DNA from 4 places in the Rhizobium sp. M10 genome. Region 3 is predicted to be linked to each of the others. Evidence: predicted binding sites of a transcription regulator. Region 3 holds the regulator's gene; each other region holds the start of a gene.
The links. The regulator LexA, encoded in region 3, represses DNA repair genes until DNA is damaged. The targets are predictions, from matches to a motif close to TGTTCNNNNTGTGTTCNG.
Positions count from the first base shown of each region.

Region 1: a site for LexA is predicted at 5,871-5,888, ahead of CO671_RS04950 (UvrD-helicase domain-containing protein). Genes of this name have one in related genera too.
Region 2: a site for LexA is predicted at 6,301-6,318, ahead of CO671_RS04165 (putative DNA modification/repair radical SAM protein). Genes of this name have one in related genera too.
Region 4: a site for LexA is predicted at 3,727-3,744, ahead of CO671_RS10480 (helicase-related protein). Genes of this name have one in related genera too.

Region 1 covers NZ_NWTA01000002.1:650,763-658,618, forward strand. The annotation lists gene CO671_RS04930 (dihydrofolate reductase family protein) at 1-306, opposite strand, end outside; gene CO671_RS04935 (hypothetical protein) at 466-2,058, shown strand; gene pncA (bifunctional nicotinamidase/pyrazinamidase) at 2,070-2,696, opposite strand; gene CO671_RS04945 (hypothetical protein) at 2,957-3,304, shown strand; gene CO671_RS04950 (UvrD-helicase domain-containing protein) at 3,330-5,828, opposite strand; gene CO671_RS04955 (VOC family protein) at 6,066-6,542, shown strand; gene CO671_RS04965 (PrkA family serine protein kinase) at 6,956-7,856, shown strand, end outside.
Region 2 covers NZ_NWTA01000002.1:485,869-493,724, forward strand. The annotation lists gene CO671_RS04140 (sigma-54 dependent transcriptional regulator) at 1-838, opposite strand, end outside; gene CO671_RS04145 (ATP-binding protein) at 843-2,717, opposite strand; gene CO671_RS04150 (dicarboxylate/amino acid:cation symporter) at 2,942-4,276, shown strand; gene CO671_RS04155 (glycosyltransferase family 4 protein) at 4,509-5,567, opposite strand; gene greA (transcription elongation factor GreA) at 5,595-6,071, opposite strand; gene CO671_RS04165 (putative DNA modification/repair radical SAM protein) at 6,324-7,556, shown strand; gene CO671_RS04170 (UdgX family uracil-DNA binding protein) at 7,556-7,856, shown strand, end outside.
Region 3 covers NZ_NWTA01000010.1:215,836-223,691, forward strand. The annotation lists gene CO671_RS18540 (ComEC/Rec2 family competence protein) at 1-811, shown strand, start outside; gene lexA (transcriptional repressor LexA) at 792-1,511, opposite strand; gene CO671_RS18550 (VOC family protein) at 1,707-2,603, shown strand; gene kdsA (3-deoxy-8-phosphooctulonate synthase) at 2,600-3,445, shown strand; gene eno (phosphopyruvate hydratase) at 3,586-4,860, shown strand; gene CO671_RS18565 (septum formation initiator family protein) at 4,997-5,317, shown strand; gene pdhA (pyruvate dehydrogenase (acetyl-transferring) E1 component subunit alpha) at 5,463-6,509, shown strand; gene CO671_RS18575 (pyruvate dehydrogenase complex E1 component subunit beta) at 6,526-7,856, shown strand, end outside.
Region 4 covers NZ_NWTA01000005.1:193,604-201,459, reverse strand. The annotation lists gene phaR (polyhydroxyalkanoate synthesis repressor PhaR) at 1-176, opposite strand, end outside; gene CO671_RS10500 (acetyl-CoA C-acetyltransferase) at 415-1,596, shown strand; gene CO671_RS10495 (beta-ketoacyl-ACP reductase) at 1,666-2,391, shown strand; gene CO671_RS10490 (YMGG-like glycine zipper-containing protein) at 2,551-2,811, opposite strand; gene CO671_RS10485 (DUF3309 family protein) at 2,838-2,993, opposite strand; gene CO671_RS10480 (helicase-related protein) at 3,802-7,020, shown strand; gene CO671_RS10475 (RNA-binding S4 domain-containing protein) at 7,023-7,427, shown strand; gene fdxA (ferredoxin FdxA) at 7,620-7,856, shown strand, end outside.

The DNA.
Region 1 (7,856 bases), on a different contig from region 3:
CCAGGTGAGCGGCTCTTGCGATGTCGTCGCGACATATTTGGTCGCGGCATTGAAGGCCTTTCCGATGGGGTCGTCTTGCCCGACAAAGGGCCAGTGCGCGGCGAAGATCTCATAGGTCTTGCGGCCGAGCAGCAGAGCGAAGGGATCGGTAAAGATCCCGTCCATGAACTCCCCCATCGGCTCGTCCCAGTAATTGACGGTCCAGCCGCCAAGTTTGAAGCCGCCGGTCGGATCTTCCTCGGGTGCGCCGGGCGCCTGCATAACGCCGTCGAGACTCACGAAGGCCGCGGTTACAAGCTTTCTCATCTCTCAACTCCCATGTTGGGTTCGTTCAGAAGCAAGGACGGATCGATATAAGCCGAACCGACACCGGACGCCTCAGTCCGGCGAGTATATTTCACCTTAACGTCAAATTATCGGGGCGCCGCTATCGTCACGGCATTTTCGATGACCGGGTTGCTTCCGTTGGCTGTTATTATCTCTAAAATCGATGAACCTCGATCAACAACGCTCGGCAAGACGTTGATCTTTGTGGTGTGGTTTGCGCTGGCATTCGCGCTTTGCTGGTCAGAAACCGTGTGGCGCGATGAGGTTCGCGCTTTGTCGCTCGCCCTTCAGGGGGGGAGTTTCATCGATATGCTTCGCCAGATGCATGGCGAAGGTCATCCGGCACTCTGGTATATCCTGTTGCGCGCCGCTCATCTTGTCGTCGGCTCTGCCGTCGTCCTGAAAATCGTCGCGCTGACGATCGCCGCCGCCTCGGCCTACCTTCTTGTTTTCAGGCTCGAACTGCCGCGCTCGATCATGCTGCTGTCGTTGTTCAGCAGCTTTTCGGTTTTCGACTACGCCGCGATGTCGCGAAATTACGGCATCAGCATGCTTTTGGTCTTCCTTATCGTCCTGAGCTGGGAGAGGGGAATGCGCAACGGCATGGTGCTCGGCCTGTTGTTTGCCTTGCTCGCAAATACCAACGTCCACTCGGTCGTGCTCGTCGGCGGCTTTCTTGCCTATTGGTTTTTCGATCTGGTCCTGGCGCGTCCGAGACCTTCTCTGTCGGCATATCGGGCCTTTGCGACGGCCGCAGCCATCGCCGCGGTCGGCGTTGTTCTGTGCGTGATGACAGTCTATCCCACCTTCAACGATGCCGGGCAGAACGATCTCGCAGGCAAGAATTTCGCCCCGCTGGTCCTTTATGCCTTTGCCGGGGCGAGTTCCTATTTCATGGAGTTCTACCCCGACAGGATCCTTCGGCTGGTCGTGGCCGATCCATTGCTTGCTCGGGTTTTCGCCTCGCTGATGGCGGTGCTCATCTATGGCAGTCTGCTTGGGCTGGCCAATCGGCGGCCGGCGATGTTCGCGGCCGCAGCGGTTCTCCTAGGGTTTTCGCTGCTCTTTACGCTTGTCTACCCAGGTAGCTACAGACATCAGGCCCTATGGCTGGTGTTCATGATCGGCATGATTGCCTTGGTCAGCCGCTCCCGGTCCGCAGCCGCGGGCATTGCCGGTGTCGAGTCAGCCGGTGGCGTCGTCAAGATCGGGCGTCTGTGCTTCATGATTTTGCTGGCGCTGCAGGTCGCCTCCGGTATCGAAAAGGTCCATCAGTACCTCTTCACCGACATTCCGCTGAGCCGAGCCCGGGATCTCGGGTCGTTCATTCAATCGCGCCCGGATCTCAAGGATGCGATCATCATGGCGGATCCCGATTATCTCGTGGAGCCCTTGCCCTATTACATCCCCAATCGCACCTATCTTCTACGGGAGCAACGGTTCGGCGCGATCGTGCGGTATACCCGCAATGCGCGGCTTTCGCTCAGCCTTGCCGATATATTGCAGACGGCGCGGCAATTGCAGCAGAGCGAGCACGCGCCCATCGTCATTCTTCTCTCACAGCGGCTTGACCGAATTGCCGCGCCCGTCTCATTGCGCGAAAGTTACAGCTGGCTGCTGTCTCTGACGCCGGAGGAGATTTCCGCCTTCCGGAGCGAGACGACCCTCGTCAAGCGTTTCGGCCCCGTCGCCGGCAGCGATGAGACATTCGATGCCTATCTGTTGAAATAAAGATCGGCGGTTCATTCGCGCAAGGCATCCGCACTGTTGATCACGGCGATGCCGTGCGCCTGCATCTCGTCGATGGCAGCGGCGACGCCTTCAGGGGTGATGCCGCGGCTTGCGTCTTCGATGAAGCGCACGCGCACGCCCGGCATCATCTCCAGTGCGTCGAGCGCGGAGAATTTGACGCAGTAATCGGTCGCCAGGCCGCAGACGTCGAGATCGGTCACACCCTGGTCTTCGAGGAAATCGGAAAGGCCGGTCGATGCGTCTCGATCATTGTCGCGGAAGGCCGAATAGCTGTCGATCCTGGGATCCTCGCCCTTCTGCTGGATCAGGTCGATTTCTTCGGATTTGAGCTCCGGATGCAGTTCGGCATCGAGCGTGCCCTGAATGCAGTGGTCGGGCCACATCATCTGCGGTTTGCCGGACAATTCGCCCATCTCGAAGGGGGCGGCACCCGGATGGGCGGAGGCGAAGCTGCCGTGGCCGGGCGGGTGCCAGTCCTGGGAGGCGACGATCAGATCGTATTTGCCGCTGTCGATCAGCCTGTTTGCGACGGGAACAACCTTGTCGCCGTCCGGCACCGGCAGGTTTCCACCCGGACAGAAGCCGTTCTGGATATCGACGAGCAGCAGCGCTTTCATCAAGGCCAATCCCTTCGCGTTACGGCAATGCAAATGCCAAATGCACCGAATGCACCGAATGCATCAACTAGTGAATTCCCGGGGGCCCGCATGCAAGTGTTAATTCTGTCACTGATGGTGGTAATCGGCCGAAAAAGAATGCTCTAATTCAATCTATGCGGGAGTTTTCAATGGTGTGACAGCAACCGCAAAACGCCTGGCCTTGCTCAAGGGCGCGAATTCTGCCTTTCTTGCCTCAGCAGCAAGCCGGAACCCAAACCATGTCCGAGCCTCACTCCGAGGAAAAGATCGATGCGACCTTCCGTAACGGATCGCTGACGGCGACCGGCATCATTCTCGGTTTCTCCCTCAATTTCATCAGCCTCTGGGTGTCCAATCCCAATGACTGGAGCCGCGTCGATCTGCTGCCGATGGCATTCCTGACCGTCGGCATCGCCATTCAGGTGAAGGTGTTTGCCGATCTTTTGGCGCGAGACTCGTTGCTCGCCGTCAAATACGACCGGGCGCGCCGGCTGTTCCTGATCGGATTGTCGATCGTCGCCACCGGCATGGGGATCGCCCTGCTGAACGACATCCTCGGGCTCAGCAGTATGCGGATGTTCGGGTGACCGTTCCTGCGGTATCGCCGCGCGCTCAGACGCGATCGACGAAGCCGTCCAGCACCCGCTTCTGCCCCGCACGGTCGAAGTCGATCGTCAGCTTGTTGCCTTCGATGCCGGTAATGTTGCCATTGCCGAATTTCATGTGGAATACGCGATCGCCGAGGGTGAAGCGCGACGGCTCCGACGAGGTCGACTTCGCGACCAGCTCGCCGTCGATCGTGCGCCCCTTCGGGCCGCTTTCGCCATAGCCGATGCGTTCGACGGCGTGGCCGGAGCGGGTGCCCCAGTTGTCGCGCGTGGCGTCGGTCCTGTTGGCCTGGGCGCGTTTCCAGCCGGGCGTGGAATAGGAGTTGGCGAAAGGTTCTGATTTGTCGAAGCGGGACTGGCCGTAGCCGCCGCGGCCGTAACCGCCGTAGCTCTGCTCCATCTCGGCGACCTCGACATGGGTTTCCGGCAGTTCGTCGAGGAAACGCGAGGGCAGGGTCGATTGCCAGAGGCCGTGAATGCGGCGGTTGGAGACGAACCAGATGTGGCAGCGGCGCTTGGCGCGGGTGATGCCGACATAAGCCAGCCGCCGTTCTTCCTCCAGACCGGCGCGGCCGCTCTCATCCAGCGAGCGCTGGTGGGGGAAGAGGCCTTCCTCCCAGCCGGGCAGGAAGACGGTATCGAATTCCAGGCCCTTGGCCGAATGCAGCGTCATGATCGAGACGGCGTCGAGGTTCTCGTTGGTTTCTGCGTCCATGACGAGGGAGACGTGTTCGAGGAAACCGCGCATCGACTCGAAGCTGTCCATCGAGCGGATCAGTTCCTTCAGGTTTTCGAGGCGGCCCGGCGCTTCGGCGCTCTTGTCGTTCTTCCACATGTCGGTATAGCCGGACTCTTCGAGGATCTGCTCGGCAAGTTCGGTATGCGGTGTGTTTTCAAGCAGTTCCTGCCATCGGCGGAAAGATTGAATCACGTCGAAGAGGGCTTTGCGCGCCTTCGGCTTCAACTCGTCGGTCTCGATCATGTCGGCGGCTGCCGCCAGCATCGGGATGTCGCGGGCACGCGCATAGTCGTGCAGGGCGCGCACCGTCGTGTCGCCGAGGCCGCGCTTCGGCGTGTTGATGATGCGCTCGAAGGCGAGGTCGTCGGCCGGCTGTGCGACCAGGCGGAAATAGGCCATGGCATCGCGGATTTCCAGACGCTCGTAGAAGCGCGGGCCGCCGATGACGCGATAGTTGAGGCCGAGGGTGACGAAGCGGTCTTCGAACTCGCGCATCTGGAAGGAAGCGCGCACCAGGATCGCCATGTCGTTCAGCAGATGCTTGCCCCGCTGGAGCTGCTCGATCTCTTCGCCGATGGCGCGGGCTTCCTCCTCCGAATCCCAGGAGGCGTGGACCTGCACCTTGACGTCATCGGGATCGGCGCGTTCGGTGAACAGCGTCTTGCCCAGGCGGCCTTCATTATGGGCGATCAGATGGGCGGCCGCACCGAGGATATGTTCGGTCGAGCGGTAATTGCGCTCGAGCTTGATCACCTTGGCGCCGGGGAAGTCCTTCTCGAAGCGCAGGATATTGTCGACCTCGGCGCCGCGCCAGCCGTAGATCGACTGGTCGTCGTCGCCGACGCAGCAGACATTCTGCGGCTCGCCCTTGCTGCGCTGGGCCAGCAGCCTCAGCCACATATACTGGGCGGTGTTGGTGTCCTGATATTCGTCGACGAGGATATAACGGAAGCGGCCGTGATATTCCTTCAGAAGATCCGGATTCTTGCGGAAGATCGCGATCGGATGCATGAGCAGATCGCCGAAATCGCAGGCGTTGAGCGTCGACAGGCGCGCCTGATAGGCGAAATAGAGATCGCGGCCGCGGCCATTGGCGAAGGCGCGCGCGTCGCCCTCGGGAATATCGGCCGGGCCGAGGCCCTTGTTCTTCCAGGTGTCGATCATGCCGGCGAACTGCTTGGCCGGCCAGCGTTTGTCGTCGAGACCCTCGGCCTGGATCAGCTGCTTGATCAGACGGACGACGTCGTCGGTGTCGAGAATGGTGAAATCGGAGCTGAGGCCGACGAGTTCGGCATGGCGGCGCAGAAGCTTGACGCCGATCGAATGGAAGGTGCCGAGCCAGGGCATGCCTTCGACGGCGCCGCCGACGAGCAGGGCGATGCGCTCCTTCATCTCGCGGGCGGCCTTGTTGGTGAAGGTGACGGCGAGAATCTGCGAAGGGAAGGCGCGGCCGCTATTGAGGATATGGGCGATGCGCGTGGTCAGCACCCGTGTCTTGCCGGTGCCGGCGCCGGCAAGGACGAGAACCGGACCTTCCAGGGTTTCCACGGCTTCCGTCTGTTCGGGATTAAGGCCTGCGAGGTAATCCGGTCGCTTGCCGCCGTCGCGCGCCGCCATGGCGCGGGCGGCGATCCCGCCGGCCGCAGCGGGCGCCCTTCCCAAGGGGGCGTGCCCCCCCCGGGGTGCGGCCGGCGGCTGCGGCTTGCGCGCCATTTCGCCCGGCTCTTCGTCGAAGAAGGGAATATCGTCGAAACTATTGCTCATGGCGCGTAATGTAGTGATTCGGGAGGGAAAGACCAGAAAAGATGTTCTGCTTTCATTCCTGAACCACCGCTATTGCGGACCGATGCGGGCGGCAGGGCCGCCGCTGGGTGTGACTGCGATCGTCGTACGGCCGCGCAGCAAAAAAATCTGAGCCCAGCCTGTCGGAACCGATGCCGGCGAGACGTCCTCGGGGCATCGGACAGGAGTCCGGCAACCCTCGCCAACAGGAGGCTGTTCATGCCGAAGGTCGTTTCAAATCTCTGGTTCGCGGAGCAAGCGCGCGAAGCCGTCGAATTCTACGTATCGGTCATTCCGGATTCCAGGATCGGCCGCACCACCATATTGCCGGCGGAAACGCCGAGCGGGCCTCCGGGCAGCGTCGAACTGATCGAATTCACGCTCGGCGATCAAGCCTTCCTGGCGATGAAGGCCGGCCCGCTCGACAGCTTCAACCATTCTTTTTCGATTGCCATTCTGCTCGACAGCCAGGCCGAGATCGATCGGATCTGGGATGCGTTTCTCGCCAATGGCGGCACGCCTGAAGCCTGCGGCTGGCTGAAGGACCGCTGGGGCCTTTCCTGGCAGATCGTGCCGCGGGTGCTTTCCGAGATGGTCGCCGACAGCGATCGAGAGCGGGCCAAGCGCGTCACCGAGGTGATGCTCGGCATGGTCAAGATTGATCTTGCTGCGCTGGAGAGGGCGTTCAACGGCTGAGGCCGGCGGAGGCACGATTACGAATCGGGGCGCGTGATCGCCACGCGCCATTTTCCCCTGAAATTTACCGAATTTACTGGCGGCGCATCGGCATCCGCCCGATCGAGGCTGCCCTTATCGGCTGCCGATCGCTGTTTTCTCGCATTCTCGAATCACGGGCGCCATTGCACACCTTTTTGACATTCATGTCACGTCGCTAAATGTGCTGATATCGCAATAGGCCTTTTTTCAACTACAATATGAAACAGTTTCGCAGAGTAAAAAATTACCGGTGCATGCAATTTTTTGTGCATTGCTACAAACAGCCGGTGAGCGTCGAATATACCTACGAAACTATTGATTCTTAGGAACGCCGTGGCCATCTCGATGGTTATACGGCTTAGAGCCTGCGGCATAACCTTAATGGAGGTCCCATGCTGAGTGAATCCGTATTCGATGCGTTCACGCGCAGTTATGAAGCGCGCCGCGAGGCCGACATGTCGGTTTCGGAATATCTCGACCTCTGTAAGCAAGAACCGATCGCCTATGCCAATGCGACGGAGCGCCTGCTCGCTGCGATCGGCGAGCCGCAAATGGTCGACACGGCCAGGGATGCGCGCCTCGGCAGGATCTTCATGAACCGGACCATCCGGGTCTATCCAGCCTTTACCGGCTTTCACGGCATGGAAGAGACCATCGAACGCATTGTTTCCTTCTTCCGGCACGCGGCGCAGGGACTCGAGGAGCGCAAGCAAATTCTCTATCTGCTCGGCCCGGTCGGCGGCGGCAAGTCGTCGCTGGCGGAGCGGCTGAAGCAGTTGATGGAGGTTCATCCGATCTACGTGCTGAAGGCGGGCGACGAGATCAGTCCGGTGTTCGAAAGCCCGCTCAACCTCTTCGATCCTGAGACAATGGGCTCGCTCCTCCAGGAGCAGTACGGCATCCCGCTGCGGCGGCTGAACGGGCTGATGAGCCCATGGTGCCTGAAGCGGCTCGACGACTTCGGCGGCGATATTTCCCAATTCCGCGTCGTCAGGATACAACCTTCGCGGCTGCGCCAGATCGCCATTGCCAAGACCGAGCCTGGCGACGAGAACAATCAGGACATCTCGTCGCTGGTCGGCAAGGTCGACATCCGCAAGCTGGAAACCTATTCCCAGAACGATCCCGATGCTTACAGCTATTCGGGCGGGCTCAACCGCGCCAACCAGGGCATTCTCGAATTCGTCGAGATGTTCAAGGCGCCGATCAAGATGCTGCATCCGCTGCTGACGGCGACGCAGGAGGGCAACTATATCGGCTCCGAGAATATCGGCGCCATACCCTTCTCCGGCA
Region 2 (7,856 bases), on a different contig from region 3:
GCAGGTCGACCGGCCGTACCTCGTTGGTGCCGAGCGGGGTGATTTCGCGCATCTCCAGCACCCGCAGCATCTTGACCTGTGTGGCGACAGGCATGCTCTCGATCTCGTCGAGGAAGAGCGTGCCGCCGCTTGCATGTTCGATGCGGCCGGTGCGGCGCTTCTGGGCGCCGGTAAAGGCGCCGGCCTCGTGACCGAACAGCTCGCTTTCGATGACGGTTTCGGGCAGCGCCCCGCAGTTCAGCGCCACGAAATTGCCCTTCCGGCGATGGCTCCACTGATGCAGGATCTGGGCGACCACTTCCTTGCCGCTGCCGGTTTCGCCGGCGACCAGCACGTCGACATCGGTATCGGCGATATGGCGAAGGATCTTCCTGAGATTGTCCATGACCGGCGTCTGGCCGATCAGCGGCAAAGTCTCCTGCGCATCGTCGGCCGCCTTGCGCAGCATGCGGTTTTCCAGGACGAGCCGCCGTTTCTCGCTGGCGCGGCGCACGCTCTGGACGAGCCGTTCGGCCGGGAAGGGTTTGGCGATGAAATCATAGGCGCCGTCCCGGATGGCCTGGACGGCCATCGGGATATCGCCGTGGCCGGTCATCAGGATGACGGGCAGGTCGGCATCCATGTCTTTAAGCGTGGCGAACAGCTGTAGGCCGTCGATCTCGGGCATGCGGATATCGGTGACGACGGGGCCGGAAAAGTCGGCCGGCAGGTCGGCCAGCGCCGCTTTGGCGCCGTCATAGGCGGAAACGGAGAAGCCGGCGAGTTCCAGCGTCTGGGCCGTGGCGCGGCGCAGATCGCCGTCATCGTCGATCAAAGCAACGGGTATGGCCATGTTCATGATCTCAAGCCTTCCTCAGATGAACGATGAACCGGCTTCCCTCGCCATCGCTCTCGACCTCCATCCGGCCGCCGTAATCGCCGACGATATCCTTGGAGATGACCAGCCCGAGGCCGAGACCTTTTTCCTTAGAGGTGTTGAAGGGCGTAAACAGGCCTTTGCGGATTTCAGGCGAAATGCCAGGGCCGTTGTCGGCAACCGTCAGCGTCACCGTCTCGGCATCGGCCCATGTCCTGACCTCGACGCGCCCCTCTTCGGCCTTCGGCGCTACGGCCTCCAGCGCGTTCTGAAGCAGGTTGATCAGCACCTGCTCGAGGCGGATCCTGCTGCCCATGACCTGCAGCTCGGCCGGCGGCAGGTCGATGTCGAGCGTATCCATGCGGCCGGCAAAGCGGCTGCGCAACAGCATCACCGCCCCCTCGATGACGTCCTTCAAGCCTGTCGGCTCGGCGCTGCCGCGGCCCTTGCGGGCGAAGGTCTTCAGTTCCTCGGTGATCGAGCCTATGCGCTCCGTCAGCGCGGCGATGTTTTCGAGATTTTCACCGGCGGGCGCCGTCTGGCCGCGGTCGAGGAAGGTGCGGGCATTGTCCGCATAGGCGCGGATGGTCGCCACCGGCTGGTTGATCTCATGGGCGACGCCGGCGGCAACCTGGCCGAGGATCGCCAGCCGGTTGGCCTGCACCAGATCCTGCTGCACCGCCTGCAGCTTCTGTTCCGTGCTGCGGTGACCGGCGATCTCGGCCTGCAGCCGATCGCGCGCCTGGCTGAGATCCAAAGTCCGCTCGGTCACGCGCCGTTCCAGTTCCTCGCGCGCCTGCTGCTCCCTGAAAATCCTCAGCGTGATCGTCTGGCGGCGGCGCAAGAGGAAGGCTGCGCCGGCGAGGAGCGGTAAAAGCAAGAGCAGCGCCAGCATGCGTGTTTCGCGGACCGCCGCATCGACGGACGGCCCCGATGCAACAAGATGCTGCAGATGCCAGCCGGTCGCAGGGATCGGCATTCCGACATTGAGAAAGCTGGTCTTTCCGGCGCCGCCGGGCGTGACGATCTCGACGACATCGAGCCCGTCGCCGAGGCGCCTGATGATATCGAGCGGCAGCGGCTGAAGCGGCGCGTCACCGAATTGAAGGCTGTCGCGGATCGCGGTCAACCGATCCTCGGCGATGCGGCCGATCGTCATGAACCGCCAGGAGGGAATGCTGGTGATGAGGACGATGCCGCGATCGTCGATGACGTAGGACGGGGCGCCCGAGGCATGCCAATCCGCCTCGACATCGTCGAATTCCACCTTGACGACGACGACGCCCAGCAGGCCGTCGCTGCCTGATATCCGCTCGGAAATATAAAGACCGGGCTTCTTGCTGACGGTGCCGAGGGCGAAATGCTCGGCCTGCCCTTGAGCGACGGCGCCCTGAAAATACTCGCGGAAGCGATAGTCGTTGCCGACGAAGCTCGTCGGTTCGCGCCAGTTGCTGGCCGCAACCGCGATGCCGTCCTTGTCGATGACATAGATGACGGCAGCCTTCGTACCGGCGGCCAGTGTCTCAAGCTTCCGGCTCAACTGCTCGAACGTGCCGGCGTCGCGTCCCGCCAGGGCGGCGGCGAGCGCGGTATCTTGCGACAGCACGAAGGGCAGCGCCCGGTATTTCTCGAGGACCGTGCGCAGCAGCGCCACGTTCATCCCCGCATCGGTGCGGGCCTGTTCCTCCAGGGCAGCTTCCGCCCGGCGCCGGCCAACCTCGCCGCTCACCAAGAGACTTGCGGCGATGGCCGAGAGGGCGAGCACCGCATAGGCCCACCACATTCGGCGAATGCGGTGGTGCAAGGGCAGGGAGGGCCAAAGCCTTTGCGAGACTGACAAGGACATGGCGGATTTGTGCATTTTTCCGCACGGGACGCAAATGGATTTGTGTGGGTTTTCGCATTGGTAGTCAGGCCGTTGGCCCGTCTGAAATTTTTTCTGACATAAAAACAATTGCTTACGTGGATGGCGCGAAACTGGCACGGCGATTGCGAAGAAGAGCGCAACAACGGCTGAGCTGTTGGATTGAAGCGAACGGCTCGGGAGGCCGGAGTTCGTTCCGGACGAGCCTTTAGGAGGACATCATGATCGCAGCACCACTCGATGCAGTCGCAGACAGCAAGGGCAGGAAGCCCTTCTATTCCCATCTCTACGTCCAGGTTCTCGCGGCCATCGCCGCAGGCATCCTGCTCGGCCATTTCTATCCCGAACTCGGCACCCAGCTGAAGCCGCTCGGCGATGCCTTCATCAAGCTCGTGAAGATGGTGATCGCTCCGGTCATCTTCCTGACGGTGGCCACCGGTATTGCCGGCATGAGTGACCTGAAGAAGGTCGGCCGCGTCGCCGGCAAGGCGATGCTGTACTTCCTGACCTTCTCGACGCTGGCGCTCGTCATCGGCATGATCGTCGCCAACGTCGTCCAGCCGGGCGCCGGGATGAACATCGATCCGGCATCGCTCGACCCGAAGGCCGTCGCCACCTTTGCCGATAAGGCGCATGAGCAGAGCATCGTCGGCTTCCTCAGCAATATCATCCCGACGACGATCGTCGGCGCCTTTGCCGACGGCGATATTCTGCAGGTGCTGTTCTTCTCGGTGCTCTTCGGCATCGCGCTCGCCATGGTCGGCGAAAAGGGCGAGCAGGTCGTGACTTTCCTCAACGCCCTGACGGCTCCGATCTTCAAGCTCGTCGGCATCCTGATGAAGGCCGCCCCGATCGGTGCCTTCGGCGCCATGGCCTTCACCATCGGTAAGTATGGCATCGGTTCGATCGCCAACCTCGCCATGCTGATCGGCACCTTCTACATCACCTCGCTGCTCTTCGTTCTCGTCGTGCTCGGCGCCGTCGCCCGCTATAACGGCTTCTCGATCCTGGCGCTGCTGCGTTACATCAAGGAAGAGCTGCTGCTGGTGCTCGGCACCTCGTCTTCGGAGGCCGCACTTCCGGGTCTGATGAACAAGATGGAAAAGGCCGGCTGCAAGCGCTCGGTCGTCGGCCTCGTCATCCCGACCGGCTATTCCTTCAATCTCGACGGCACCAACATCTATATGACGCTGGCGGCGCTGTTCATCGCCCAGGCAACCGGCATCCAGCTCTCCTGGGGCGACCAGATCCTGCTGCTGCTGGTGGCGATGCTGAGCTCGAAGGGTGCCGCAGGCATCACCGGCGCCGGTTTCATCACCCTTGCCGCGACACTCTCCGTCGTGCCCTCCGTGCCGGTCGCCGGCATGGCGCTCATCCTCGGCATCGACCGCTTCATGTCGGAATGCCGCGCGCTGACCAACCTCGTCGGCAATGCGGTGGCGACGATTGTGGTGGCACGCTGGGAAAAGGAACTGGATACCGCGCAGCTTGCCGCAGCACTCGGCGGCCAGACGGAAGAGACGGCTCCGACGGCCGGGCTGCAACCGGCCGAATAAACCCGCCCGATCGTCGATAATCTTGCAGCGGCCCGTTCTACAGCGGGCCGTTTGCTGTTGATGATGTCGTTCTCTATTCGTCGACATCCTCGGCCTTGTGCCGAGCATCTGCTGCCCTATCGGATGGCGGCAGATGCTCGGGACAAGCCCCGAGCATGACGGACGGAGGAGGGGTTGGCGGACTTCTCCAGCGGCCCGGCGGCCGATTATCCAACGGGCCGTTTCCTTTCGGCTAGCCGCGATTGCCGCCGAGAAGGCGGTCGTAAACGGCGCCGATCGCGGTTGCTTCCTTCTCCAGCGCAAAATTCGCCCGGACATGGCGCAGCGCATTCTCGCCATGGGCGATCGCCAGCGCGGGATCTGCGATGTAGGGGGCGATCGCCCGCGTCAGCGCCTCGCCGTCGCCGGCGGCCACGACCGAGCCGGTCTCGCCCTCGGCGATGAGTTCGGCATAGGCGCCGGCATCCGATGCCACCACCGCCGTCCGCGAAGCCATGGCTTCGAGCGGGGTCAAGCCGAAGCCCTCGTTGCGGGAGGGGGCGACATAGAGCGTCAGGCGGCGATACCAGACCTTGATATCGGGCACTTCGCCGAGGAAGAGGATGCGGTCGCTAAGGCCTGCGGCGGCGACATCGGCCTTGAGCTTGTCGCCGAAGCCCACGTGCTCCGCCGTCACCCGGCCGGAGACGACGGCCGTCCATTCGGGGTGCTGCGGCAAGAGTTCGATCATCGCCCGAACGAAGAGATCCGTGCCCTTCTGATGGCGCACACGACCGAAACAGCCGACAAGATAGCGGCCGGGCAGACCGGTCGCGGCGATGCCGTCTTCCGCCGTTTCCGGCGGGTGGAACAAGGACAGATCGACCCCGTGCTGGATGACCGTGTGCGGCACCTCGAGGAAGGAGCCGGAGCGGTCGCTGGTCGCGATCACCGCGTCCATGCGGCGGATCAGCCATTTCGTGTAGGCGGTGTGGCGGCGTTGCGCGGCGGAGGTGAAGATGAGCTTCAGCGGCATGCGCAGGAGATAGCGGAGCAGGATGCCGACGGCCATGTCATTGTTGCGGCGGGCGTGCCAGACGCGATGGCGCCGGCGCGCCGGCCTGCGCCACAGACCAGGGAGCTGTGACCATCTCAGTTTCGGCAGGCCTTCCGGCAGGCCGGGGCCGAGCGTTGCGATTCCGATGCCGAGCCGGAGCTGGCACGGAATGAGCTGGACGATGGTCGACGTGACGCCGGAGAGCCGGCGCTTGAAATTGGGCGCGATGATCTCGACGTCACGCATATCAGGCAAGGGAGGGGTCTCGTCTGTGGCGGGCGATCAGCCCCAGGAAACCTGGAGGATTTCGTAGGCCTTGGAGCCGCCGGGCGCGTTGACCTCGATGGAATCGCCGACTTCCTTGCCGATCAGCGCACGGGCAATCGGGGAGGAGATGGAGATGCGGCCGGCTTTGACGTCGGCTTCCTGGTCGCCGACGATCTGGTAGGTCTTTTCTTCCTCGGTGTCCTCGTCGACGAGCTTCACCTTGGCGCCGAACTTGATCTTGTGGCCCGACATCTTCGTGAGGTCGATGACCTCGGCGCGCGCCGTCAGGTCTTCCAGCTCGCTGATGCGGCCTTCATTGTGGCTCTGGGCTTCCTTGGCAGCGTGATATTCGGCGTTTTCGGAAAGGTCGCCATGGGCACGGGCTTCGGCGATCGCCTCGATGATTCGGGGGCGCTCCTCCTGCTGACGCCAGCGCAGTTCTTCCTGCAGCTTGACGAAACCACCCTGTGTCATCGGTACCTTTTCAACCATTTTTCTGTCCTTCACTCCTTGTATCGGCACGTCAGGCGCAAACACAAAAGAAAACAGGTCCCGAAGGGGAGCTTCGGAACCGTGCCACAATCCTAGTTAAGTGCTTATAGCAGATCGCCAAGGCCGATTTCCAGAAAATTCGCATAAACGCAACGCAACCCCCGCGATATCAGGTGATGCGCCTGAAAATCGGGGCGGTAGTGGGACGGGCCGGATTGACTTTGTATATTAGAACATATAGTGAACATAGGCATGAAGAAGTCGCTTGCCGAACGCTTGGCCATCCTGTCCGATGCCGCGAAATATGACGCCTCCTGCGCCTCCAGCAGCACGGTGAAACGCGATTCGAGCACAAGCGGCGGGCTCGGTTCGACCGAGGGATCCGGCATCTGCCATGCCTATGCGCCGGATGGTCGATGCATTTCGCTTCTGAAGATCCTGCTGACCAATTTCTGCATCTACGACTGCGCCTATTGCGTCAATCGCTCGTCGAGCAATGTCGAACGGGCGCGTTTTACGCCCGAGGAGGTGATCTGGCTGACGCTGGAATTCTACCGCCGCAACTATATCGAAGGCCTCTTCCTTTCCTCCGGCATTATCCGTTCGTCCGATTACACGATGGAGGAAATGGTCCGCATCGTGCGTGAACTGCGGGTGACGCATGATTTTCGCGGTTATATCCATCTGAAATCGATCCCCGAGGCGTCGCCGCGGCTGATCGAGGAGGCGGGGCTTTATGCCGACCGGCTGTCGCTCAATATCGAGCTGCCGACGGATAACGGCATCAGCCGCTTCGCGCCGGAAAAGAAGCCCGCCAATATCCGGCGATCGATGGCTGAGCTCAGGCTGAAGATCGAGGCCGCCGGCGAGCCGACGCTGAAAAGCAAGAAACGCCAGCGTTTCGTCCCGGCCGGGCAGAGCACGCAGATGATCGTCGGCGCCGACGGCGCGAGTGACGCGACCATCCTGGCGACCAGCGGCCGGCTCTACAGCAGCTACGGCCTCAGGCGCGTCTATTATTCCGCCTTCAGCCCGATCCCGGATTCGTCGAAAAACCTGCCGCTGATCAAGCCGCCGCTGATGCGCGAACACCGGCTCTACCAGGCCGACTGGCTCTACCGCTTCTATGGTTTCGGCATCGACGAGATCACCGCCAATCAGGCGGGCGGCATGCTCGATCTCAATCTCGACCCCAAACTTGCCTGGGCGCTCGCCAACCGGGCCGAATTTCCCGTCGATATCAACAGGGCCGAGCGTGAACGGCTGTTGCGCGTGCCCGGCCTTGGCACCAAGACGGTCAAGGCAATCGTTTCGGCGCGCCGCTTTCGCCGTCTGCGGCTCGACGATCTCTCGCGGCTCGGCGTTTCGATCAAGAAGGTCCAGTCCTTCATCTCGGCGGAAGGATGGTCGCCGCGACGGCTGATCGATAGGCCGGATCTTCGCACCATGTTCGAGCCGCAGCCTGAACAATTGTCGTTGCTGTGATGCGCCGGGTCGTGCTCAGAGGACGCGGAGATCTTGCCGAATGGCGTGATGCCGCGCGCGCCTTGGCGGCCGCCGGCATTTTGCCTGAAGAGATCGAGTGGCGTGAAAGAAGCGCGGAGGCGGATCTTTCCTTTCAGCGCGACGCCATGCCGCCGGCGCCGGCGGCATCACGCAAGCCGATGACGGTGCCGCCCACCTTCATCGAGCTTGTCGAGACGGTGCTCTGCCATTCCGATCCGGCGCGGTTTTGCCTGCTGTACCGTCTGCTCTGGCGGCTGCAGCTGGACCGGCAGTTGCTTG
Region 3 (7,856 bases):
GGTGATTGCGGTCGCCAAGACGGTGTCCGGCTGGGGCGGCGACATCGGCCTCGGCCGCTTGCCCGCCTGGTATTTCGCGGTCGCTGTGGCAGGCTTTCTGCTGCTGACGCTGCTCCGCACCCGGTTGCGCCATGCCGGCACATCGATCCTCGCCGGTTCGACGCTCATCCTGCTGATTCTGCCAGGGTCCCGGCCGCCGGATCTGGTGATTTCAGAGGATGGTGGTCTGGTCGCGCTCATCGCGCCGGCGGCACTGGCTTCCAACCGTGAAAACCCGCCGGACTTCATCTTCGACCAGTGGCAAAGAGCGCTGGTCCTGCCGAGGCACCACCCGCCGAAGATGCTGGATGGTCCTGCCATCCCGCCACCGGGTGAAGACCGCCGCGTCAGGCTGTCCCGCGACCAGCAGAATGACGCGAGGACGGCGATGGCGACCGCTGTAGCCGGTGGTGAGGTAAATCGGTTTTCCTGCGTGAAGAAGGCCTGGTGTATAGTCAGGCTCGGCAATGGCCATGTCGTCGCCGTCATCGACAACGCCGCCTATCTCGGCCCGGCCTGCGACGCCGGCGAGATTGTCGTGACCGCGGTGCGCCTGCGTTTCGACCGTTGCCGCTCGGGTGCGACACTCTTCACCGGCGAGACGCTGCGTAGGACCGGTTCCGTCGAACTGCGTTTTGCACAGGAGGGATTCGAGGTCGCAACCGCATTCGATGCTTTGTCGCGTCCATGGATGCGCCATCGAGCCTATGATTGGCGCAAAGACAGTTTTACCGAAACCGGCCCGTCCGCTGTCAGTGATAACGGCGAATGAGGCCGACCAGCTTGCCCTGCACCTTGACCCGGTCGGGCCCGAAGATACGGGTCTCGTAAGCCGGGTTGGCGGCTTCGAGGGCGATCGAGGCACCCTTGCGGCGAAAGCGCTTCAGCGTCGCTTCCTCGTCGTCGACCAGCGCAACGACGATATCGCCGGGACTTGCGGTGCTGCCGTTGCGGATGATCACCGTGTCGCCGTCGAAGATGCCGGCGTCGATCATCGAATCGCCCTTGACCTCCAGCGCATAATGTTCACCCGAGCCGAGCATGTCTGAGGGAACGACGATGTCGTGCGTGTTGTTCTGGATCGCCGAGATCGGAACGCCGGCGGCGATCCGGCCCATGACCGGCACGGACACAGTGTTGCCGTTGTCGGCGATCGGCTTTGCGGCAGCGGGGGCGGCGACCGGTTGGGGCTTGCCGAGGCTGCCTTCGATAACACTCGGTGAAAAACCGCGGCGCGGCTGAAGACTGGGGCTATAGGCCTCCGGCAGCTTGATCACTTCCAGGGCCCGGGCCCGGTTCGGTAGGCGGCGAATGAAACCACGTTCCTCCAGCGCCGTGATCAGGCGATGAATGCCGGATTTCGAGGCGAGATCCAGGGCATCCTTCATCTCGTCGAAAGAGGGCGGAACGCCGGATTCCTTCATGCGCTCATGAATGAAAAGGAGAAGCTCCTGTTGTTTGCGCGTGAGCATCGACGTCAGACCCCGTGATTGAAACAAATCCAGAACAGACACTATATGTTCCATATGTGTTCCGCAAGTAGCTAAATTTCCGTAAAACTTCGCGCCAACTCGTCGAGATTTTTATTTTCATTCGCCGGATTGGCGCACATGTCTTGCATTGAGGGTGGTGCTGTCGCACATCTCTGGCGTGTCAGGAGGGATATCATGATCGCACATTCCGCCAAACCGCACCCGCTGGATCATGTCGTGCTGCCCGTCGTCAATATCGACCTGGCGCGCGAAAGGCTCGGCAAGCTCGGCTTTACCGTCGCCGCCGATGCGCGCCATCCGTTCGGAACGGAAAATGCCTGCGTCTTTTTCGCCGACAAGACCTATATCGAGCCGCTCGGCGTGGCGAGTGTCGAGGAGAGCGAGGCAGCGGCCCGCCACGGCAATGTCTTCATCGCCCGCAATCGCGCCTTCCGCTTCCGCTGCGGCGAGGAGGGACTTTCGGCGTTGGCCTTCCTCACCGAGGATGCCGGCCTCGATCATCGGCGATTCGTGGGTAGCGGCGCGAGTGCCGGCGAGATGTTGCAGTTCAGCCGGCCGATGCGGATGCCGGACGGTTCGGAAAGCGTCGGCAGCTTCAAACTGGCCTTTTCAGGAGATCTGCGCGCGCCCGACTTCTTTCTCTTCACCTGTCAGCGCATCAATTCGTTCCCGGCCGGTCGTGCCGCTCTGGAGACGCATGCCAATGGCGTGACCGGCATTGCCGAGATCGCCCTTTGTTCGCCGGAGCCGGCTGCATTTGCCGCCTTCGTTGGTCTTGCGGTCGGGCAGACGGTGGTGGAGAAAACCGGTTTCGGCATGAAGATCGCGGCATCCAATGCCAAGATCAGCCTGATGACGCCGGAAGGGCTGGAGGCCTATTTCGAGCTTGTCGTTTCCGCCGCCGATCGTGGCCTGCGCGGTCAGGCAATCCTCTTCACCGTCACCGATCTTGCCGTGACAGAAGCGCATTTGGCTGCTAACGGAGTGACATACACACGCAAGAACAATCGCATTCTGGTGAAGCCCACGCCCGGGCAGGGCGCGCTTTTTGCCTTCGAGGAACCACGATGAGCACTGATACCAATTCCGAGGTCAAGATCGGCGAAGGCGAAGGCCAGGTCACCTTTTCCAATACCGGGCGCCTGTCGCTGATTGCCGGCCCCTGCCAGATGGAGAGCCGTGACCACGCCTTCATGGTCGCCGGTACGCTGAAGGAGCTCTGCGCAAAGCTCGGTATCGGCCTCGTCTACAAGAGTTCCTTCGACAAGGCGAACCGCACCTCGCTCTCGGCAGAGCGCGGCATCGGGCTTGAAAAGGGCATGGAGGTCTTCGCCGACCTGAAGAAGGAATTCGGCTTTCCCGTCCTGACCGACGTTCACACCGCCGAGCAGTGCGCCGAGGTGGCGGAGGTGATCGACGTTCTGCAGATCCCCGCCTTCCTCTGCCGCCAGACCGATCTTCTGATCGCCGCTGCCCGGACCGGCCGCGTCGTCAACGTCAAGAAAGGCCAGTTCCTCGCCCCCTGGGATATGAAGAACGTCCTGAAGAAGCTCAATGCCAGCGGCAATCCGAACGTGCTGCTGTGCGAGCGCGGCGCTTCCTTCGGCTACAATACGCTGGTTTCCGACATGCGCTCGCTGCCGATCATGGCGGCGATGGGCGCGCCCGTCATTTTCGATGCGACCCATTCCGTCGCCCAGCCGGGCGGGCAGGGCGAATCCTCGGGCGGTCAGCGCGAATTCGTTGAAACGCTGGCGCGCGCAGCCGTGGCGACGGGAATTGCCGGCGTCTTCCTCGAAACCCACCAGGACCCTGACAACGCGCCGTCCGACGGCCCGAACATGGTTTATCTCAAGGACATGCCGCGCTTGCTTGAGAAGCTGCTTGCCTTCGACGCGGTCGCCAAGGCTTGATGTTCAACAGGCTGACATGATCGTGGTTTAGGCCACGTCAGAACGCTGCTTCGCAGGCGGGAATTGCGGCATTGTAATTTGCCCGCCTTCGATTATGACAGGCTTCGAACGATTGATCACCCACCGAGCAGGAAGAACCCATGACTGCAATCACCGATATCATCGCCCGCGAGATTCTCGATAGCCGTGGCAATCCCACCGTCGAAGTCGACGTCTACCTCGAAGACGGCAGCATGGGCCGCGCGGCCGTTCCCTCTGGCGCCTCGACGGGTGCCCATGAGGCGGTCGAGCTGCGCGACGGCGGCAAGCGCTACCTCGGCAAGGGCGTCGAAAAGGCGGTCGAGGCCGCCAACACCGAGATCTTCGACGCCATCGGCGGTATCGACGCCGAAAACCAGATCCAGATCGACAACATCATGATCGAACTGGACGGCACGCCGAACAAGTCGCGTCTCGGCGCCAACGCCATCCTCGGCGTGTCGCTCGCCGTCGCCAAGGCTGCCGCCCAGGCCTCCGGCCTGCCGCTCTATCGTTATGTCGGCGGCGCTTCGGCGAGCCTGCTGCCGGTGCCGATGATGAACATCATTAACGGCGGCGCTCATGCCGACAATCCGATCGACTTCCAGGAATTCATGATCCTGCCGGTCGGCGCCGATACGATCGCCGAAGCCGTGCGCATGGGTTCGGAAGTCTTCCATACGCTGCGTAAGGAGCTTGCCGCCCAGGGCCACAACACCAATGTCGGCGATGAAGGCGGTTTCGCACCGGGTCTGAAGAGCGCTTCGGAAGCCCTCGACTTCATCGTCAAGTCGGTTGAGAAAGCCGGCTACAAGCCGGGTGAGGACATTTACCTCGGCCTCGACTGCGCCTCGACCGAATTCTTCAAGGACGGCAAATACGTTCTCGAAGGTGAAGGCCGCACGCTCGAATCGGGCGCCATGGCCGAATATCTGGCCGAGCTCGCCGGCAAATACCCGATCATCTCGATCGAGGACGGCATGGCCGAAGACGACTGGGACGGCTGGAAGGCGCTGACCGACCTGATCGGCAATAAGACGCAGCTCGTCGGCGACGATCTCTTCGTCACCAACTCCGCCCGCCTTCGCGACGGCATTCGCATGGGTGTCGCCAACTCGATCCTCGTCAAGGTCAACCAGATCGGTTCGCTGACGGAAACCCTCGACGCGGTCAATACGGCGCACAAGGCGGCCTACACCGCCGTCATGTCCCATCGCTCCGGCGAAACCGAGGATTCGACCATTGCCGATCTCGCGGTTGCCACCAACTGCGGCCAGATCAAGACGGGTTCGCTGTCGCGTTCCGACCGCCTTGCCAAATACAATCAGCTGATCCGCATCGAGGAAGGCCTCGGCCCGCAGGCGCAGTATGCCGGCCGCTCGATCATCCGCGGCTGATCGAATCTGAACGTCAATGGCTTAACCCGCGCCCTCCCGGCGCGGGTTTTTTATTGCTCATATTTACGGTCAACGAACGGTTAATCTCTGCGCGTTATGCTGAACGAATTGGTAATGCGTTCAAGAGCATACGTGTATGTGGACAAAGCATCATAAGAAGAGAAAGTTCGGCCGGTTCGTCATCCCGGCCATGACGGTCGCCTTCCTCTCCTATTTCGGTTATCATTGCGTTCACGGCGATTACGGCCTGCGGGCGACGGAGACGTTCGAGCGTCAGCGTGTCGCGCGCGAAAAAGAGCTTGCGGTGTTGAAGGCGAAGCGCGAACATCTGGAAAGCCAGGTCGCGCTCCTCAGTGACGGTTCGCTCGACAAGGACATGTTGGACGAAAAGGCGCGATATCAGCTGAATATGTCGCGCGCGGACGAGATCGTCATATTCAACCACTACTCCAATTAACCGGAATTCAGTTAATTCTTATTTCTTCTTTATTTCCAATAGCTTAGTGCCGAATACGAGCCATGCAATTATGGCATTGCTGTGGTCAAATTTCTTCCCTATGGTACGCGCCACCGAGAAACGACAAACCCATAGGGAGGGTTGAATGGCGCCGCGAAAGACCGCGACCGTTTCCAGCCGCAAAACTGCAGCAAAACCAGCAGCCAAAGCATCGAATGGAGGCCCGGTAGCCGACTTCGATCGGGATGAGGAACTCAAGGCCTATCGCGAGATGCTTTTGATCCGCCGCTTCGAGGAGAAGGCCGGTCAGCTTTACGGCATGGGCTTCATCGGCGGCTTTTGCCATCTCTACATCGGTCAGGAAGCTGTCGTCGTCGGCATGCAGATGGCGCAGAAGGAAGGCGACCAGGTCATCACCGCCTATCGCGACCACGGCCATATGCTCGCAACCGGCATGGAAGCGCGCGGGGTCATGGCTGAGCTGACCGGGCGCCGCAGCGGCTATTCCCACGGGAAGGGCGGCTCGATGCACATGTTCTCGAAAGAGAAGCATTTCTACGGCGGCCACGGCATCGTCGGCGCCCAGGTTTCGCTCGGAACCGGCCTTGCCTTTGCCAACCATTACCGCGGCAACGGCAATGTCTCGATCGCCTATTTCGGTGACGGCGCCGCCAACCAGGGCCAGGTCTACGAGAGCTTCAACATGGCCGCTCTCTGGAAGCTGCCGATCGTCTATATCGTCGAGAACAACCGCTACGCCATGGGCACCTCGACGGCCCGCGCCACCGCACAGTCGAACTACTCGCTGCGCGGCTCCGGCTTCGGCATCCCCGGCATCCAGGTCGACGGCATGGATGTGCGCGCCGTCAAGGCGGCGGCCGACGAGGCGCTCGAACATTGCCGCTCCGGCAAGGGCCCGATCATTCTCGAAATGCTGACCTATCGTTACCGCGGCCACTCCATGTCGGACCCGGCGAAATATCGCTCCAAGGAAGAAGTGCAGAAGATGCGCTCCGAGCAGGATCCAATCGAGCAGGTTAAGGCGCGCCTCATCGAAAAGGGCTGGGCCTCGGAAGACGATCTGAAGGCGATCGACAAGGATGTCCGCGACATCGTCGCCGACAGCGCCGATTTCGCCCAGGCCGATCCGGAGCCGGATGCATCCGAGCTCTACACCGACATTCTGCTCTAATCGGGGGAGGGAACCCATGCCTATCGATATCCTCATGCCCGCCCTCTCTCCGACGATGGAAGAAGGCACGCTGTCCAAATGGCTGAAACAGGAAGGTGACAAGGTCACCTCGGGCGACGTGATCGCTGAAATCGAAACCGACAAGGCGACGATGGAAGTCGAAGCCGTCGACGAGGGCGTCATCGGCAAGCTGCTCGTCGATGCCGGCACAGAAGGCGTCAAGGTCAACACCAAGATCGCCGTGCTGCTGCAGGACGGCGAATCGGCCGACGCGATTTCCGCCGCTCCTGCTGCTGCTCAGCCGGCTCCGGTCGTTGCTCCGCAGGTTGCTCGAGAAGAAAAGCCGACAAATTCCGGTTCGGCTGCTGCTCCCGTTCCCGCCGAGCCCAAGGCTGCCGTCCCGAACGACCCGGAAATCCCTGCCGGCACCGAAATGGTGTCGATGACGGTGCGCGAAGCGCTCCGCGACGCCATGGCCGAAGAAATGCGCGCCAGCGACGACGTCTTCGTCATGGGCGAGGAAGTCGCCGAATATCAGGGCGCCTACAAGGTCACTCAAGGCTTGCTGCAGGAATTCGGCCCCCGCCGCGTCATCGATACGCCGATCACCGAACACGGCTTTGCCGGCGTCGGCGTCGGCGCCGCCATGGCCGGCCTTCGCCCGATCGTCGAATTCATGACCTTCAACTTCGCCATGCAGGCGATCGACCACATCATCAACTCGGCTGCCAAGACGCTCTATATGTCCGGCGGCCAGATGGGCGCTCCGATCGTCTTCCGCGGCCCCAACGGTGCGGCCGCCCGCGTCGGCGCCCAGCACAGCCAGGATTATGCGGCCTGGTACAGCGCGATCCCCGGCCTGAAGGTCGTCATGCCCTACACTGCGTCCGACGCCAAGGGCCTGCTGAAGGCGGCGATCCGTGATCCGAACCCGGTGATCTTCCTTGAGAACGAAATTCTCTACGGCCAGCACTTCGACGTGCCGAAGCTCGATAATTTCGTCCTGCCGATCGGCAAGGCCCGTATCCATCGTCAGGGCAAGGACGCCACCGTCGTCTCCTTCGGCATCGGCATGACCTATGCGACGAAGGCGGTTGCCGAACTCGAAAAGATCGGCATCGACGTCGAACTGATCGACCTTCGCACCATCCGCCCGATGGACCTTCCGACGGTCATCGAATCGGTCAAGAAGACCGGCCGCCTCGTCACTGTCGAGGAAGGCTATCCGCAGTCCTCCGTCGGCACCGAAATCGCCACCCGCGTCATGCAGCAGGCCTTCGACTATCTCGATGCGCCGATCCTGACCATTGCGGGCAAGGACGTGCCGATGCCTTACGCCGCCAATCT
Region 4 (7,856 bases), on a different contig from region 3:
GTCAGCACCGAATGGGTGATGTCATCTCCGCTTTTTGCATCCTGGACGGTAAAATCCTCGCCCCTCTTCACCATCTCCGCCAGATCTTCCAGCGTCACATAGGTGCTGGTGCCTGTATTGTACAGGCGGCGATTGGCGTATTTCTTGATGACTATCTGACCCTCATTCTTCGCCATATCAGTCTCCTGAACCCCCGTCTGATTTATGGATGTTCCTCCACTTCAGACTGTAAACGCAAAAGAAGGCCGGTGACAATCTCTTTGTGCGATGCGGCAAACCTTTAACAGATCATACGAATTGGCTTTACGGGCCGCCGCCGAAAAATGCCGCCGGCCGGTCTTCGCGTTTGACTTGTGCTCAAAGCTTTGCCAGTTTCCCCTTATGTAAGTGGGACGAAAAACGAGGAGCCTCCCCATGAGCAATTCATCCGTCGTCATCGCCAGCGCAGGTCGAACCGCAGTCGGTTCGTTCAACGGCGCTTTCGCAACGGTCCCCGCCCATGAACTCGGCGCGGCGGTCATCAAGGGTGCGCTCGCGCGCGCCGGCGTCGACGCCGGCGAAGTCGACGAGGTGATCCTCGGCCAGGTGCTGGCCGCCGGCGAGGGCCAGAACCCGGCCCGCCAGGCGGCGATCAAGGCCGGTATTCCCAAGGAAGCGACGGCCTGGGGCGTCAACCAACTCTGCGGCTCGGGCCTGCGCGCCGTCGCGCTCGGCATGCAGCAGATCGCCACCGGCGATGCCAGGATCATCGTTGCCGGCGGCCAGGAATCCATGTCGATGGCGCCGCATGCCGTGCATTTGCGCGGCGGCGTCAAGATGGGCGACGCGAAGATGGTCGACACGATGATCAAGGACGGCCTGACCGATGCCTTCCATGGTTATCACATGGGCATCACCGCCGAGAATATTGCGCGCCAATGGCAGCTTTCGCGCGACGAGCAGGATCAGTTCGCCGTCGCTTCGCAGAACAAGGCGGAGGCCGCCCAGAAAGCCGGCCGCTTTACCGATGAGATCATCCCGTATGTCATCCAGACGCGTAAGGGCGACGTGACCGTCGATGCCGACGAATATATCCGCCACGGCGCCACGCTGGAGGCGATGGGCAAGCTGCGTCCGGCCTTCGACAAGGACGGCACGGTGACGGCTGCAAATGCCTCCGGCCTCAACGACGGCGCCGCCGCCGCGGTGCTGATGAGCGAAGCCGAAGCGGTCCGCCGCGGCATCCAGCCGCTCGCCCGCATCGTTTCCTGGGCAACGGCGGGCGTCGATCCGTCGATCATGGGCACCGGCCCGATCCCGGCGTCCCGCAAGGCGCTGGAAAAGGCCGGCTGGTCGGTCGGCGATCTTGATCTCGTCGAAGCCAACGAGGCTTTTGCGGCGCAAGCCTGCGCCGTCACCAAGGATCTCGGATGGGATCCGGCCATCGTCAACGTCAATGGCGGGGCGATTGCGATCGGCCATCCGATCGGCGCGTCCGGCGCGCGTGTTCTCAACACGCTGTTGTTTGAAATGAAGCGCCGCGGCGCGAAGAAGGGCCTGGCCACGCTTTGCATCGGCGGCGGCATGGGCGTCGCCATGTGCTTCGAGGCATTTTAATAGCATACGATACGATCCGTCATTGATTGAAATCCCGCCACGCGGGCGAAAACACGAGGGGAGCGGAACATGAGCAGAGTGGCTCTGGTCACCGGAGGTACACGCGGCATCGGCGCAGCCATATCCATGGCGCTGAAAAACGCCGGATACAGGGTTGCGGCGACTTATGCCGGCAATGACGAGAAGGCCAGAGCCTTCCACGAGGTCACCGGCGTTGCCGTATTCAAGTGGGACGTTTCGGACTATGCCGCCTGCGGTGAAGGGATTGCCAAGGTTGAAAGCGAGATCGGACCGGTCGAGATTCTCGTCAACAATGCCGGCATCACCCGCGATGCAATGTTCCACAAGATGACGCCGCAGCAGTGGCACGAGGTGATCAATACCAACCTCACCGGCCTGTTCAACATGACCCATCAGGTCTGGACAGGCATGCGCGACCGCAGCTTCGGGCGCATCGTCAACATCTCCTCGATCAACGGCCAGAAGGGTCAGATGGGCCAGGCGAACTATTCGGCCGCCAAGGCCGGTGATCTCGGCTTCACCAAGGCGCTTGCCCAGGAAGGGGCGGCGAAAAACATCACGGTCAACGCTATCTGCCCCGGTTACATCGGAACGGAAATGGTGCTGGCCGTGCCGGAGAAAGTGCTGAACGAACGGATCATTCCCCAGATTCCCGTCGGCCGTCTCGGCGAGCCGGAAGAGATCGCCCGTTGCGTCACCTTCCTCGTCTCCGACGACGCCGGCTTCATCACCGGCTCGACCCTGACGGCCAATGGCGGGCAGTTCTTCGTCTAGCCCATTCTCCGAGCATCACGTGGACTGAAAAAGGAGCGCATCCGGCTGGATGCGCTCCTTTTCTGTCCCGGCACGCCACTGTTGGCGCTGACGGCTGCGGCCGGCAAAGAAAAACGGGCGCCGAAGCGCCCGTTGGGAAGTCCGATATGCGCTTGCCGGTCAGTAGCGGCAACGGGCCTCGTAGCGGCGGCCGTAGCGGTCGCGATAGATGCAGTAGCCGCGGCGTTCGACCGACTGGCCGATCAGAGCGCCGGTCAGACCGCCGGCAACGGCGCCGACAGCGGCACCACCCCAGCTGTTGGTGACGGCGCCACCGATGACCGCACCGGTGCCGGCGCCGATCGCCGTGCCTTGCTCGGTCGCCGTGCAGGATGCGAGAGCGCCTACGAGCGCGCCAACGAGAACAATCTTCTTCATCATGTCGTAACTCCCCAGGTTGTCGGGCTTTAGATGCGGCCCATTAGTACAAGGATAATGATAATGACGAGAACTAGCCCCAAACCGCCGGAAGGTCCATAGCCCCAGCCACGGCTATAACCCCAATTCGGCAGGGCTCCGATCAAGAGCAGAATGAGGATAACGAGAAGTATCGTGCCAAGCATGGTGTGTTTCCTTCATTTCATCCGCAATCTGAATGGACAAGAAACACGCATTGGCGATTTTTGTTCCCGGTTGAGCGCGCGAATTGTGATGCGACGCGATTCATGGTTTGCGATCCGTCTTCCCCGGTAAATTGTCGCTATGGTTAAAAAGACGTTTAAATACAATATGTTGCGGAGAACAAAGCGGGAAGGTCGCGATGTCGCCGATTCGTCGGTGATTCGTTCCGTTTTTGATCGATCCGACCGCGCAAGCGGTCCCCGGCTTAAGACTGTGTGAATTTCGTCGTCGAAAGATTAACGCCCGCCCAAAGCGTCAGACGCGAGGATCTGTCGCCTGCCTGCATCTAGCGGCGGCACGTAGCGGCGCCACCAGATCTTGCCGTGAACGAAAGGTGAAAGCTGTTCGGTCGGCGATTCGTCTCCGATTCGTTCCGGATTTGGTCGAGGGGTTAATTTGGGGTGGAATTTTCGCTTGGCAAAAAGCGCGCGGCAGACCGCCGGTAAGGCGACAGAAATGGGAACGGGACGGAGTCTCGCGATTCAGCATCTAGTGGGAAAAAGTGATTCAAAATCAATACTTAGCCGTGAACAAAAGCTGAATCAGCGGGAGTCAGCGATTCGTCGCTGATTCGTTCTCAGGCTGTTCCGAATCGGAAATGCAGGCCTTCCCCATGACTCGCAAAGGTCGTAATCGCGGAAGCATTTTAAAATCTGCCCTTGCGTTTGCGGCGGCAGCTGTCCATGTGTTCTGTGCCTCCGTCGCGAGGCGACAGTTTTCCTGGGGCCGCCTGCCTCATTTGCATGGACCATGACTCTGACTTCGCAGCCGATGATTCTGAGCGGGCGCGGTGTGACCGCGATGCTCGGACCAACCAATACCGGCAAGACCCATTATGCCATTGAGCGCATGGTCGCGCACGGGACCGGCGTGATCGGCCTGCCGCTCCGGCTGCTGGCGCGCGAGGTCTATACGCGGGTGGTGGAGAAGGTCGGCGTGCAGAACGTGGCGCTGGTCACCGGTGAGGAAAAGATTTCGCCGGCCAACGCGCGTTTTTCCGTCTGTACCGTCGAAGCGATGCCGCGCGACACCAAGGCCGCCTTCGTCGCAATCGACGAGGTGCAGCTCGCCGGCGATCTCGAGCGCGGCCATATCTTCACCGACCGCATCCTGCACCTTCGCGGCCGCGAGGAGACGCTGCTGCTCGGCGCGGCAACAATGCGGCCGATCCTGCAGCAGCTCCTGCCCGGTATCACCATCGTCGAGCGGCCGCGGCTTTCGCATCTTTTCTATGCCGGGCAGAAGAAGATCACCCGGCTGCCGCAGCGTTCCGCCATCGTCGCTTTTTCGGCCGACGAGGTCTATGCCATCGCCGAGCTCATCCGCCGGCAGCGCGGCGGTGCGGCGGTCGTGCTGGGCGCGCTCAGCCCGCGCACGCGCAATGCGCAGGTCGCGCTTTATCAGGCGGGCGACGTCGAATATCTGGTGGCGACCGATGCGATCGGCATGGGCCTCAATCTCGATGTCGATCACGTCGCTTTCGCCCAGGACAGAAAATTCGACGGCTACCAGTTCCGCAACCTCAATCCGGGTGAACTCGGCCAGATCGCCGGCCGCGCCGGGCGGCATGTGCGCGACGGAACCTTCGGCGTCACCGGCCAGGTCTCGCCCTTCGACGAAGAGCTGGTGCAGCGCATCGAGGGCCACGAATTTGACAACGTCAAGGTTTTGCAATGGCGCACGACCGAGATGGATTTCTCCTCGATCCAAGCGCTGCGCGCCAGCCTCGAGGCGGGACCGCGCGTAGCGGGGCTGACGCGGGCACTGCCCGCGGTCGACCAACAGGCGCTGGAACAGCTTTCGCGCTATCCCGAGGTCCTCGATCTCGCCGATCGGCCGGCCCGCGTCGAAAAACTCTGGGAGGCTTGCGCACTTCCCGACTACCGGCGTATCACTCCGGCACAACATGCCGATCTTATCTCGACCCTCTTTTCCGATCTCGTCCGCTATGGCACGGTGAACGAGCAGTTTCTGGCGGAGCAGGTTCATCGCTCCGATCGGACAGATGGGGAAATTGACACGCTTTCGGCGCGAATCGCGCAGATAAGAACCTGGACCTATGTTTCGAATCGGCCCGGCTGGCTGGCTGATCCGACACATTGGCAGGAAAAGACGCGGGAAATCGAAGATCGATTGTCCGATGCGTTACATGAAAGGTTGACGAAACGCTTTGTTGATCGCAGGACATCTGTGCTCATGAAGCGCCTGAGAGAGAATGCGATGCTGGAAGCTGAAATCAGTGTGAATGGCGATGTCTTCGTTGAAGGACATCATGTAGGGCAGTTAAGCGGATTCCGTTTCACGCCGGTGGCGGGAACGGACGGACCGGATGCCAAGGCGGTTCAGGCTGCGTCACAGAAGGCGCTCGCGCTCGAATTCGAAGCCAGAGCGGCGCGGATGCATGCCGCCGGCAATAGCGATCTGGCGATCGGCTCGGACGGGTTGATCCGCTGGCTCGGCGACCCGGTGGCGCGGCTTTCGGGCAGCGATCACGTCATGCGCCCGCGGGTGATCCTGCTGGCCGACGAACAGTTGACGGGCAATGCCCGCGATCACGTCGCCGCCCGCATCGAGCGCTTCGTCAATCATCATATCAGCACGGTGCTGAAGCCGCTCGACGATCTGTCGCGCGCCGAGGACCTGCAGGGGCTGGCCAAGGGGCTGGCCTTCCAGCTCGTCGAAAATCTCGGCGTGCTCTTCCGTCGTGACGTGACCGAGGAGGTGAAGTCGCTGGATCAGGAGGCCCGCGCCTCCATGCGCCGCTACGGCGTACGTTTCGGCGCCTATCATATCTTTGTGCCGGCACTGCTGAAGCCGGCGCCGGCCGAACTGATCACGCTGCTCTGGGCATTGAAGAACGACGGTTTGGACAAGCCGGGTTACGGTGACCTCATTCCCGTGCTGGCCGCCGGCCGTACCTCCGTCGTGACCGATCCGAGCTACGAGCGGATGTTCTACAAGCTCGCCGGCTTCCGTTTCCTCGGCAAGCGCGCCGTGCGCATCGACATTCTTGAGCGGCTTGCCGATATCATCCGTCCGCTGCTGCAGTGGAAACCCGGTCAGAACAACCGTCCGGAGGGCGCCTATGACGGCCGCCGCTTCACGACGACGACGGCGATGCTGTCGATCCTCGGCGCGACGCTCGAGGACATGGAAGAAATCCTCAAGGGTCTCGGCTATCGCGCCGATGCCGTGAAGGCGGAAGAGGCCTCGGCTCATCTTGCCGCGCAGGACGCCGCTTCGGCGCCTGCCGCCGTCGCGGAAACCTCCGCGGAGGAGACGGTGGAAAAAGCCGATCATGACGACGCCGACGCGGCGGCGGAAGAGGCTGCTTCCGAGCCATCCCCGGCCGAGACGGCCCCGGCCGCAGCCGACACGCCCACGGCAGAAGCACTCCAAAGCAACCCTGCGGCCGAAGCGGTCGAAACATCCGCCTCGGCGGAGGCTTCGGCTGCCGGCGACGCGGCCGCTGCTTCCGGGGAGGCTGGCGAACCGGCGGAACCGAAGCCGGTTCTTCTGTGGCGCCTCGGCGGCCGTAACGATAATCATCGCCAGGCGCGTGGCCATGGCGAACGCCGCGGCGGCCAGGGCCACGATCGCGGCCAGAACCAGGACCGCGGCGAGCGCAATCGTCGTCCGGGCGGAGGTGAAGGCGGCGAGGGCAATCGCGGCGGCGACGGACGCGACAACAACCGCAACAACCGCGGCAAGGACGGCGGTCGTGATGGCCGGCCGCAGCAGGCAAGGGGCGGCGAGCGCAAGGACCAGCCGCGCGGCGACCGGCAGGACCGTGGCGATCGCAAGGATCGCGGCGAGCGCAACGATCGCAATGACCGTAACGATCGCAACAACAATCGCGGCGCACAGCCGCTGCGCTTCGAGGCCAAGCCGCCACGCAAGGAGAAGCCGATCGATCCGGATTCGCCCTTCGCCAAGCTCGCCGCTCTCAAGGAACAGATGAAGAAGTAGTCATGGGCGGGGAGACACAGCCGGCAAGCGGTTCGCGCCAGCGCATCGACAAATGGCTGTTCTTCACGCGCATGGTGAAGTCGCGTTCGCTGGCGCAGAGCCATGTCCAGTCGGGGCACGTGCGCATCAACGGCGAGCGTTGCAGCCACCCGAGCCAGATGGTCAAGCCGGGCGACCGCATCGAGTTGGCGCTGGACCGGCGTGACGTCGTTCTCATTGTACGCCTCGCCGGGGAGCGGCGGGGTCCCTATGAGGAGGCCCGCCTCCTCTATGATGACCAATCCCCGCCGCCGGATGAGGCAAAACGCCTCACCCCCTACGAGCAGGCGATCCGGGCGACCGGGACCGGCCGTCCGACCAAAAAGGAAAGACGCGCAATCGACAGGCTGATGTCGGACGAGGATTAGAAAACTCTGTCTGCGGCGGCGGCTTTTGCAGATCGTTTATCCTTGAAATCCGGCGATAAAGCCGATACGTCACTGACAACCTGCCGGAAGCGTGCTTGCCTCCCAAGCCTGTCCACGCTTCGTCCGGCACGGGGGATAGGCGCGACGTTCCAGGTTGCCCGGCCCCATCCGCATGGAATCCTGGAGTTCTTCATGACCTATGTCGTGACCGACAATTGCATCAAGTGCAAATACACCGATTGCGTAGAAGTCTGCCCCGTCGACTGCTTCTATGAAGGGGAGAATTTCCTCGTCATCCATCCCGACGAATGCATCGATTGCGGCGTCTGCGAGCCCGAATGTCCCGCCGAGGCGATCAAGCCGGATACCGAGCCGGGCCTCGACAAGTGGCTGAAGATCAACACCGAATATGCCAGCATCTGGCCGAAT